DNA from 2 places in the Flintibacter sp. P01028 genome. Region 2 is predicted to be linked to the other one. Evidence: riboswitches for the same ligand, from Rfam matches in the RefSeq annotation. Region 2 holds a riboswitch; the other holds the start of a gene.
The links. Region 2 has a riboswitch for lysine ahead of asd (aspartate-semialdehyde dehydrogenase). Riboswitches for the same ligand answer to the same signal wherever they lie in the genome.
Positions count from the first base shown of each region.

Region 1: linked by a shared signal. The riboswitch ahead of ACEVJK_RS07620 (Na+/H+ antiporter NhaC family protein) and the one ahead of asd (aspartate-semialdehyde dehydrogenase) in region 2 are both predicted to bind lysine.

Region 1 is NZ_JBHEVC010000003.1:169,329-173,541, forward strand. Features, by position in the region: gene ACEVJK_RS07620 (Na+/H+ antiporter NhaC family protein) at 73-1,836, opposite strand; lysine riboswitch at 1,955-2,123, opposite strand; gene ACEVJK_RS07625 (PaaI family thioesterase) at 2,211-2,615, opposite strand; gene ACEVJK_RS07630 (rubrerythrin) at 2,752-3,432, shown strand; gene ACEVJK_RS07635 (lysophospholipase) at 3,538-4,213, shown strand, end outside.
Region 2 is NZ_JBHEVC010000002.1:212,406-216,618, reverse strand. Features, by position in the region: gene ACEVJK_RS05285 (SpoIID/LytB domain-containing protein) at 1-1,812, opposite strand; lysine riboswitch at 1,879-2,058, shown strand; gene asd (aspartate-semialdehyde dehydrogenase) at 2,223-3,311, shown strand; gene dapA (4-hydroxy-tetrahydrodipicolinate synthase) at 3,365-4,213, shown strand, end outside.

The DNA of each region.
Region 1 (4,213 bases), on a different contig from region 2:
AGAAGCGACGCTTCTGCTCCGTCTTTGTTTATTTTATTTCTGCTTTCGGTCTGGATATCCCGCCGTTTTACCTCAGGCGCTCCTCCGAGCATTCTTTACGAAAAACAGGAAGCCCAGCATTAGGACGATGCCAACCGGCAGAGCGATGATACCGGGTAGGCCGAAGTAAGCCAACGCACCGGCTACCACATAGGAAATGCCGGCAATAACCGCGCAGGAGATTGCATAAGGCAACTGGGTGGACACATGGTTGACATGGTCACACTGGGCACCGGCGGAGGCCATGATGGTGGTGTCGGAGATGGGGGAGCAGTGGTCTCCGCACACCGCGCCGGCCATACAGGCGGAGATGCAGATGATGGCCAGAGGGTTGTCCATGGAAAATACGTTCTGGACAATGGGGATCAGGATGCCGAAGGTACCCCAGCTGGTGCCGGTGGCAAAGGCCAGCAGACAGCCCACCACGAATACGATGACGGGCAGCAGCATCTGCAGGCCCTGGGCGCTGCGGACGAAGTCACGGACAAAGTACTTGGCACCCAGTGAATCGGTCATGCTCTTCAGGGTCCAGGCAAAGGTGAGAATGAGGATGGCGGGCACCATGGCCTTGAAGCCCTCAGGAATACAGCCCATCATCTCCTTGAAGGTCATGGAGCGGCGGACGAAGAAGTAAATCAGGGCGAACAGCAGGCCAAAGGCGGAGCCCAGCATCAGGCCGATAGAGGCATCAGAGTTGGAGAAGGCGTCCACAAAATTCTCCCCGGAGAAGAATCCGCCGGAGTAGATCATGCCGATGACGCAGCACACCACCAGCACCACGATGGGCAGCACCAGATCCATGACGGTACCCTTGGTGTCGTCGATCTCCTCATCCATCATGGCATAGGGGTTGGAGCCGGAGAACAGGTCGCCGTTCTCTACGGCGTTCTTCTCGAATTTGGCCATGGGGCCGAAGTCTACCTTCATCAGCACCAGGCCCAGCATCATCACAATGGTGAGCAGGGCATAGAAGTTATAGGGGATAGCCCGAATAAACAGATTGAGGCCCTGGCCGTCCTCGGCAAAGCCGGACACGGCGGCTGCCCAGGAGGAGATGGGCGCGATGATACATACCGGCGCGGCGGTGGCATCGATGATATAGGCCAGCTTGGCCCGGGACACGTTGTGCTTGTCGGTGATGGGCCGCATGACGCTGCCCACGGTTAAGCAGTTGAAGTAGTCGTCAATGAAGATCAGGCAGCCCAACAGGATGGATGCCAGTTGGGCACCGACCCGGGACTTGATGTTCTTCTTGGCCCACCGGCCGAAGGCGGCCGAGCCGCCTGCCTTATTCATGAGACACACCATAGTGCCCAGAATGACCAGGAAGATGAGAATGCCCACATTGTAGCTGTCTGACAGGGAGGCCACGATACCGCCGCTGAACACGTGATTCAGCGTCCCCTCAAAGGAGAAATTGGAGTACAGCAGGCCGCCCACCAGGATTCCAATGAACAGGGAGGAGTACACCTCCTTGGTAATCAGGGCCAGGGCGATGGCGATGACCGGGGGCAGCAGGGACAGGGCGGTGTTGTAGGAGCTGCTGGGGGACTGGATATACCCCTCACCCCCACAGGTGGGACACACAAAGGTGCCGCCGCAGGCCTCACATTCAGCGTCAGTGCCCAGGCATACGGAACACCCGCCCGTAAGGCCGCAGTCGGGACACTCGATCATCTTGGTGCCCGATACCTCGGTGGGGTCGTCCGCCAGCACGGCAAAGCTGGTGGTCGCTAGGGCCAGCACCATCATCACCATGATGATCAGGCGCACAGGCCAGGATCTTCTCGTTCTCATTTCTTTTCCCTCCACATGATTCTCTCTCCGGGGCCGCAGCCCCCCGCGCAAACAAAAAAGCCACAGGCACGTCAAGCGCCCATGGCAAAGCCGGACGTCCCCAGGCGGACCCCAGGGACCTTCGGATAGCGCTCCACTTGTTCGTGACAGTCCGCAGGATATTCTCCTGCGGCCCAGGTTCGCCTCTCCAGGCAGAGAAGCCAGCCTTCGGCGGTACACCCTCTCCTGGGGACGGCTGCCTGACCCTGTCCCACAGTACGCATGAGTACCGCGCCTCTATCCACTATTCATTTGGAATTGCAAGTATCCTACCACGGCCCTTCACTATTGTCAAGCCTCTTTCGAAAAAAAGCCCCTTCTTTTTCAATTTTCTATCAATCCATCATAAAAAAGGTGAAAGTGCCGGTGGCCACCACTACATCCTGGTCGTTGGTGAGCACCACCTGGATCACAGACAGGGTGCGGCCCATCTTCTTGGGCGTGGCTACACAGAATATCTTCTTTCCAGAGGCGGGGCGCAAAAATTCCATAGTGCTTCCCGCGGTGACGCAGACGCCGCCCCTGGAACAGGCGCAGCATCCCCCCACCGTATCGGCCAGGGTGGCCATTGCCCCTCCGTGGACATTTTTATGGGGATTGATGCTGTTAGGTCCCACCACCAGCTCCCCCTTGGCATAACCGGGCTCCACATGGGTCACGGTGATGCCGTTCTCATAGGAAAACTGGTGCGGCGTATTGACTGTGCGGAATATAAAATCGGTCCTCTCCTGGTCAGTCATGGAACCGCTCCTTTGCTCGTTGTCAGGGGAAGTGTATCACAAAAACATCTGTGGGGCAAGGCTGACGGGAAAAATTTCACCGATTTTCCCCCAAACGCATAGATTGGTAAGAACTCATACCCAAGGAGGAATCGCCATGGAAAAAAACTCGAACCCTGCCGCCCTGACTCCCCAGGGCGTGGACCAGGAGGCGTTTGACCGGGTATGGCGCCGTGTGATGCCCGATCAAGCGCAGAGCCCCATCGCCATAGGGCGGGCGGAAGTAGATGAGATCGCCCCCGCCGAAACCGCCCCCCAAGACCAGTGCGAGGCCGCGCCGGTCCCAGCCGAGACCCCGGTACAGCCCGCCGCTTCTCCTACGCCCCCTCCCCCGTCCCGCAGCAAAGCGGAGGAGGACCCCCCCTTCTGCCTCGGCAGCCAGTCCCAGGGGGAGGAACAGACGCTCGCCTCTCTCATGGACCTGGTCAAAGAAGGGGTCTTCATCGCCCAGGCCCTGGTCCGCAGGGGCGGAAGCTGCTCCAGGTCACTGAGCTGTCTGGCTGCCGACCACCGGCGGGCCCTGCGCCAGCTCTCTGCCGCCTACTTTCTCATCACCGGTCAGCGTTACCACCCACCGACTCCCTCTGTGGTCATTAACGCCTCTCTCCCCCTGGCCCTACGGGATCAGTTTGTCTGGGAGCAGCGATGGGAGCGGGCCAATCAGCAGGCCGCTGAGACCACCTCGGATGCCTGTCTCAAGGAATTATACCAGGAACTTGCCCAAGACGGGGTCCTCCATGCCGCCACCATTCGCTCACTGCTGGAACAGATGGGTTGACTGTTTTCTCAGCTTTGGGGTAAACTGGACAGGAAGGTGGGCGGTAGGGCCAGACCGCACGCGCCTCCGCCATCCTCCACATACCGATGAAAGGAGCGCGGTTCTATGACCCAGACCAAGGAGTTCTCCTATCCTTCCTCTGACGGCATCCATACTATACACGCCCAGGAGTGGTTCCCCCAAAGCAGCCCTATCGCTGTGATTCAGATTGTCCATGGGGTGGCAGAACATATCGGGCGATACCAGCATCTGGCCCAATTCCTCACCGCCTACGGCTTTGTTGTGTGCGGCGAGGACCACCTGGGCCACGGCCTCACAGTGAACGACGGTCGATACGGTTACTTCGCCCCCCGCGGGGGATGGGACCTGGTCACCCAAGATGCGCGCCGCCTACGGGAGATAGAGGGGGAAAAGTTCCCCGGTCTGCCCCATGTGCTGCTGGGCCACTCCATGGGCTCCTTCCTCACTCGGACCTATCTGATTCGCTGGCCGGGAACGGTGGATGGAGCGGTTCTCTCCGGCACCGGCCAGGAAAAGGCGCCCTTAGTGGCCTTCGGTCGGCTTCTCGCCGGGGGGCTGGCCGCCCTCAAGGGCCCGGACTATGTCAGCCCACTGATCTATGAGCTTTCTCTGGGCGCCTACAACAAGAAATTTCAGCCCGCCCGAACCCGCGCCGACTGGCTCAGCAGGGACCGTGACATGGTAGACGCCAACTTAAACGACCCCCTGTGCGCCTTTCAGCCCACGGTATCCATGTTCCGGGATATGATGGAAGGACTGC
Region 2 (4,213 bases):
TTAATAGGTGCCCACTTGGACGCCAGGAAAATAAAATTTCAGTATCTCGTCATAGTCAAACCCTTCGCGGGCCATGGCGTTGGCACCAAATTGGCTCATTCCCAATTGGTGCCCCCAGCCCGCTCCGTCAAATACATAAGTATCTCCAGAGACGGTCACTGTGCCGCCTCCCACATTGGTCCCGGAGGCACCGGTATTCCCCTCCGCCAGCGAGCTGATCTTTCCAGAACCGGAGATCACATACAGATCGCTTCCAGCTCCAGATACCGAACCGGTACCAGAAATCACATATACATCGTCCGTACCACTCAGTGTACCGGAACCATTGACTGCATAGCTTCCAGATCCGTTTCCGGCTGGCTGGCTGACCATCTTTCCATTTACTGTAAACCGGATCGACTTAACACCAAAATTTCCTCGGATACCCATATCTATACCGCCAGAGGATGCACTTGGCTTGAACGTGTTGCTGTTCCCATTTTTCCAGTGTACCTGAAGTCGAATGACGTTTCCCATCTCAGAGTAGGTCAGTTCTAGGTAATCGATGGAAGTACCAACCCCAAAGCCGTTGCTCTGAAGTTTACTGGTCAGCTCCTCTGAGGTATAGGTAACCGTCCAGGGAGAATAGGGATTTAAGTCGTCTACTAGGGATTCGTAAGGATCTATCACACCCTTCAGGTAGGGATGGGTGTTGACTGTATCCGTCCCCCAGACATTCTTTGCGTCCTCTGTGGCTCCGCCCGCGCTGGAGGAATATACGGTCTCTGCCAATTTTCCGTTATAGAGAACCACCTGGCCCGCTGTTTCCTCTACCGCCTGGTCGCTTACCTCACTGGGTCCGGAGTTGGAACGTCCATCTCCGCAACCATGGTATGCCTGACATTCCGTACTGCCACATACGTCAAATCCGTAGCTCTGGTGCCGGCCCATGTTCCTCAGAACATAAGTCCTGGCACAGGTGGCTTGGGCCTTCAGGGCCTCCAAGGGCCAGGTGCGGCCCATCTCATAACAGACCACACCCTTTACATAGTCCTCCAGCTCCACCACATTGACTACCGAGATATTTCCTCCATTGAGGCGCTGATAAAGAAAGCCACCTCGGTATTTATAATTGGAGAACCAAGTCCTGACATCCTCTGCTCCGGTCACGTCTGGCAGGATCGCCAGGATACCACCTGTTCCCTGGTCAAATTGAAACAGGATATGATCCGTCCCTGTTTCCACAATACTCATTCCGTAGGAAGTAGTCCCTACAACGGTCCCTTCCCCTAAGGTATCGATTGCGTCCAGCGCCTCGCCCTTTGAGAGATAGGCTCCCACCCGAACCTGGTATTCTTCATCTATCCAGGCCACGAAGCCATCCTCATAGTCTTCCGCGTCCCGCCGTGCGTCCTCGTAGTCTCCATACCCGCTATCGATCAAAATATGATAGCAGCCCACCGCGATATTGCTGGTAATGGAGGAGGAGTAGGTAGTCTTGCCCAACGAGGCGTCCCGTCCATAGTAGAGGTTTTGTGTCTTAAGCACCGCCACCTGGTCAATGTCCTTCTCCGTCCGTCCCAGCTCAACGAAATCCATATTCCCGTCGTAGTAGCCGAAGCGGAAACCGGCGCCATACCCTGTATTATTTTGGAGGTGAGCGGCCTCCAGCTCTCCCGTTTCTACGTACTGGTACGAGGATGCCAGCCCTACACGGATCATAACCTCACCGTCACTGTTGGTTCTTACGGCCCATCCGGTGGGGACTGCCAGGGTTATTGCAAGTACAGCGGCGGCAAGCCGCATCCAATTTCTCCTCATGGTCTGCTCCATTTCTCCACTTCTGCGGTTTTGTACTATTGACACCGACCTTCAAACGTGATAGGATAGGGTCAAATTCTGCAAGATAGAGGTGCGGCTACATCAGTAGACATGGCCAGGGAGCCGGTTCCCGCTGATCCATGTTCAAAGGGGACGCCGCCGAAGAGCTGCTCTTCCGGTCGAGAGTTTGCTCTGGTCGTCTGGTTAACAGCCAGCCGACTGTCATCAGGGTCAGGCTGATGGAGAGCTGTCTGCTTTTGTGAATATTTTGCCGGTCGAGCAATTTGCTCTTAGTCGACATTATAGTACAAAATCAGCCGCTTGAAAAGCCGCTGATTTATTTTTTTCTTTTCCCTGGTCGACTCATCTATGTTCAGACTTTGTCATACCCTTATATAAGAGAGATTTGGAGGTTGCTTTACATGGAAAAGTATAAAGTAGGTATCATTGGCGGAACCGGTATGGTTGGTCAGCGTTTCATCACACTGATGGAGGGTCATCCCTGGTTCCAGCTTACAGTCATCGCAGCCAGCCCCCGTTCTGCTGGAAAGACCTATGAGCAGGCTGTCTCCGGACGTTGGGCCATGGAGAAACCCATTCCTGAAGAGGCCAAGGGCTTGGTTGTCATGGATGCTCAGGCCGACGTGGAGAAAATCGCCGGTCTGGTGGACTTCGTATTCTGTGCTGTTGATATGAAGAAGGATGAAATCCGCGCTTTGGAGGAGCGGTACGCCAAAGCCGAGTGTCCCGTGGTCTCCAACAACTCCGCCCACCGTTGGACCGATGACGTGCCAATGGTGGTCCCCGAGATGAATCCTCAGCATATTGAGATCATCCCCGCACAACGCCGCCGCCTAGGTACCAAACGCGGCTTTATCGCCGTCAAGTCCAACTGCTCTATCCAGTCTTATGCTCCCGCCATCACCCCCCTGCTGAAGTACGGTGTGGAAAAGGTCCTGGTCTGTACCTATCAGGCCATCTCTGGCGCCGGCAAGACCTTTGAACGTTGGCCCGAAATGGTCGATAACCTGATCCCTTATATCGGTGGCGAGGAGGAAAAGAGCGAGCAGGAGCCGTTGAAGATCTGGGGACGCATCGAGAACGATAAATTTGTCAAGGCGGATGGCCCCTCCATCACCGCCCAGTGTCTGCGCGTCCCAGTATCCGACGGACACACCGCCGCCGTATTTATCAAGTTTTCCGGTGAAAAGCCCTCCATCGAGCAGATCAAGTTAGACTGGGCCAATTTCAAGGGCAGAGCCCAGGAGCTGGAGCTTCCCTCCGCGCCCAAGCAGTTTATCCATTACTTCGAGGAGCCAGACCGTCCCCAGGCCAAGCTGGACCGTGAGCTGGAAGGCGGAATGGCGGTTTCCATGGGGCGGCTCCGTGAGGACACACAGTATGACTATAAGTTCGTGGGCCTGTCCCACAATACCCTGCGGGGTGCTGCAGGCGGCGCTGTCCTGTTGGCCGAGCTGCTGTGCGCCGAGGGCTATATCGATCATAGGTGAGCCAGGAGGTCACCCTCCTTACTTCCCGCATTTGAAGAAAGGGTGTATTGTTTATGAGAAGTCCTGTTTTTACCGGTTCCTGTCCTGCGCTGGTCACTCCCTTTGACCAAAACGGCAGCATCAACTACGACGCCTTCGGAAAGCTGATCGACGACCAGATCGCCGCCGGCGTGGATGCGGTGTGTGTCTGCGGCACCACTGGTGAGTCCGCTACCATGTCTATTCGTGAGCACATTGCTGCCGTGGAATTTTGTGTCAAGCGGGTAGATCACCGTGTCAAGGTCATCGCTGGTTCCGGCAGCAACGACACCTCTGCCGCCGTCTACCTGTCCCAGCACGCACAGGATTCCGGTGCAGATGCCCTGCTCCACGTCACCCCCTATTATAACAAGGCAAGCCAGACCGGTCTGATCAAGCACTATGAGTATATTTCCGACCGGACTGACCTTCCCATCATCCTGTATAATGTTCCCAGCCGCACCGGCGTATCCTTTACTGCCGACACCTATAAGGTGCTGTCCGAAAATCCCAAGATCAACGGCGTCAAGGAGGCCAGTGGCAATTTCTCCCTCCTGGCCCATACCCGGTATCTGTGCCCTGACGACTTCTATATCTGGTCCGGCAATGATGACCAAGTGGTCCCTATGATGGCGCTGGGAGCCAAAGGCGTCATCTCTGTGGCCTCTAACATCATCCCTGAGGTCATGGTACAGATGAGCCACTGGTGCCTGGACAATGACTTCGAATCCGCGGCTAAACTCCAGATCGAATATATGGATCTAATCGACGCCCTGTTCTGTGAGGTCAATCCCATCCCCGTCAAGGCGGCTATGAATCTAATGGGGATGGAGGCTGGTTCACTTCGGCTGCCTCTGTGCGATATCTCTGACAAGAATCTGGCC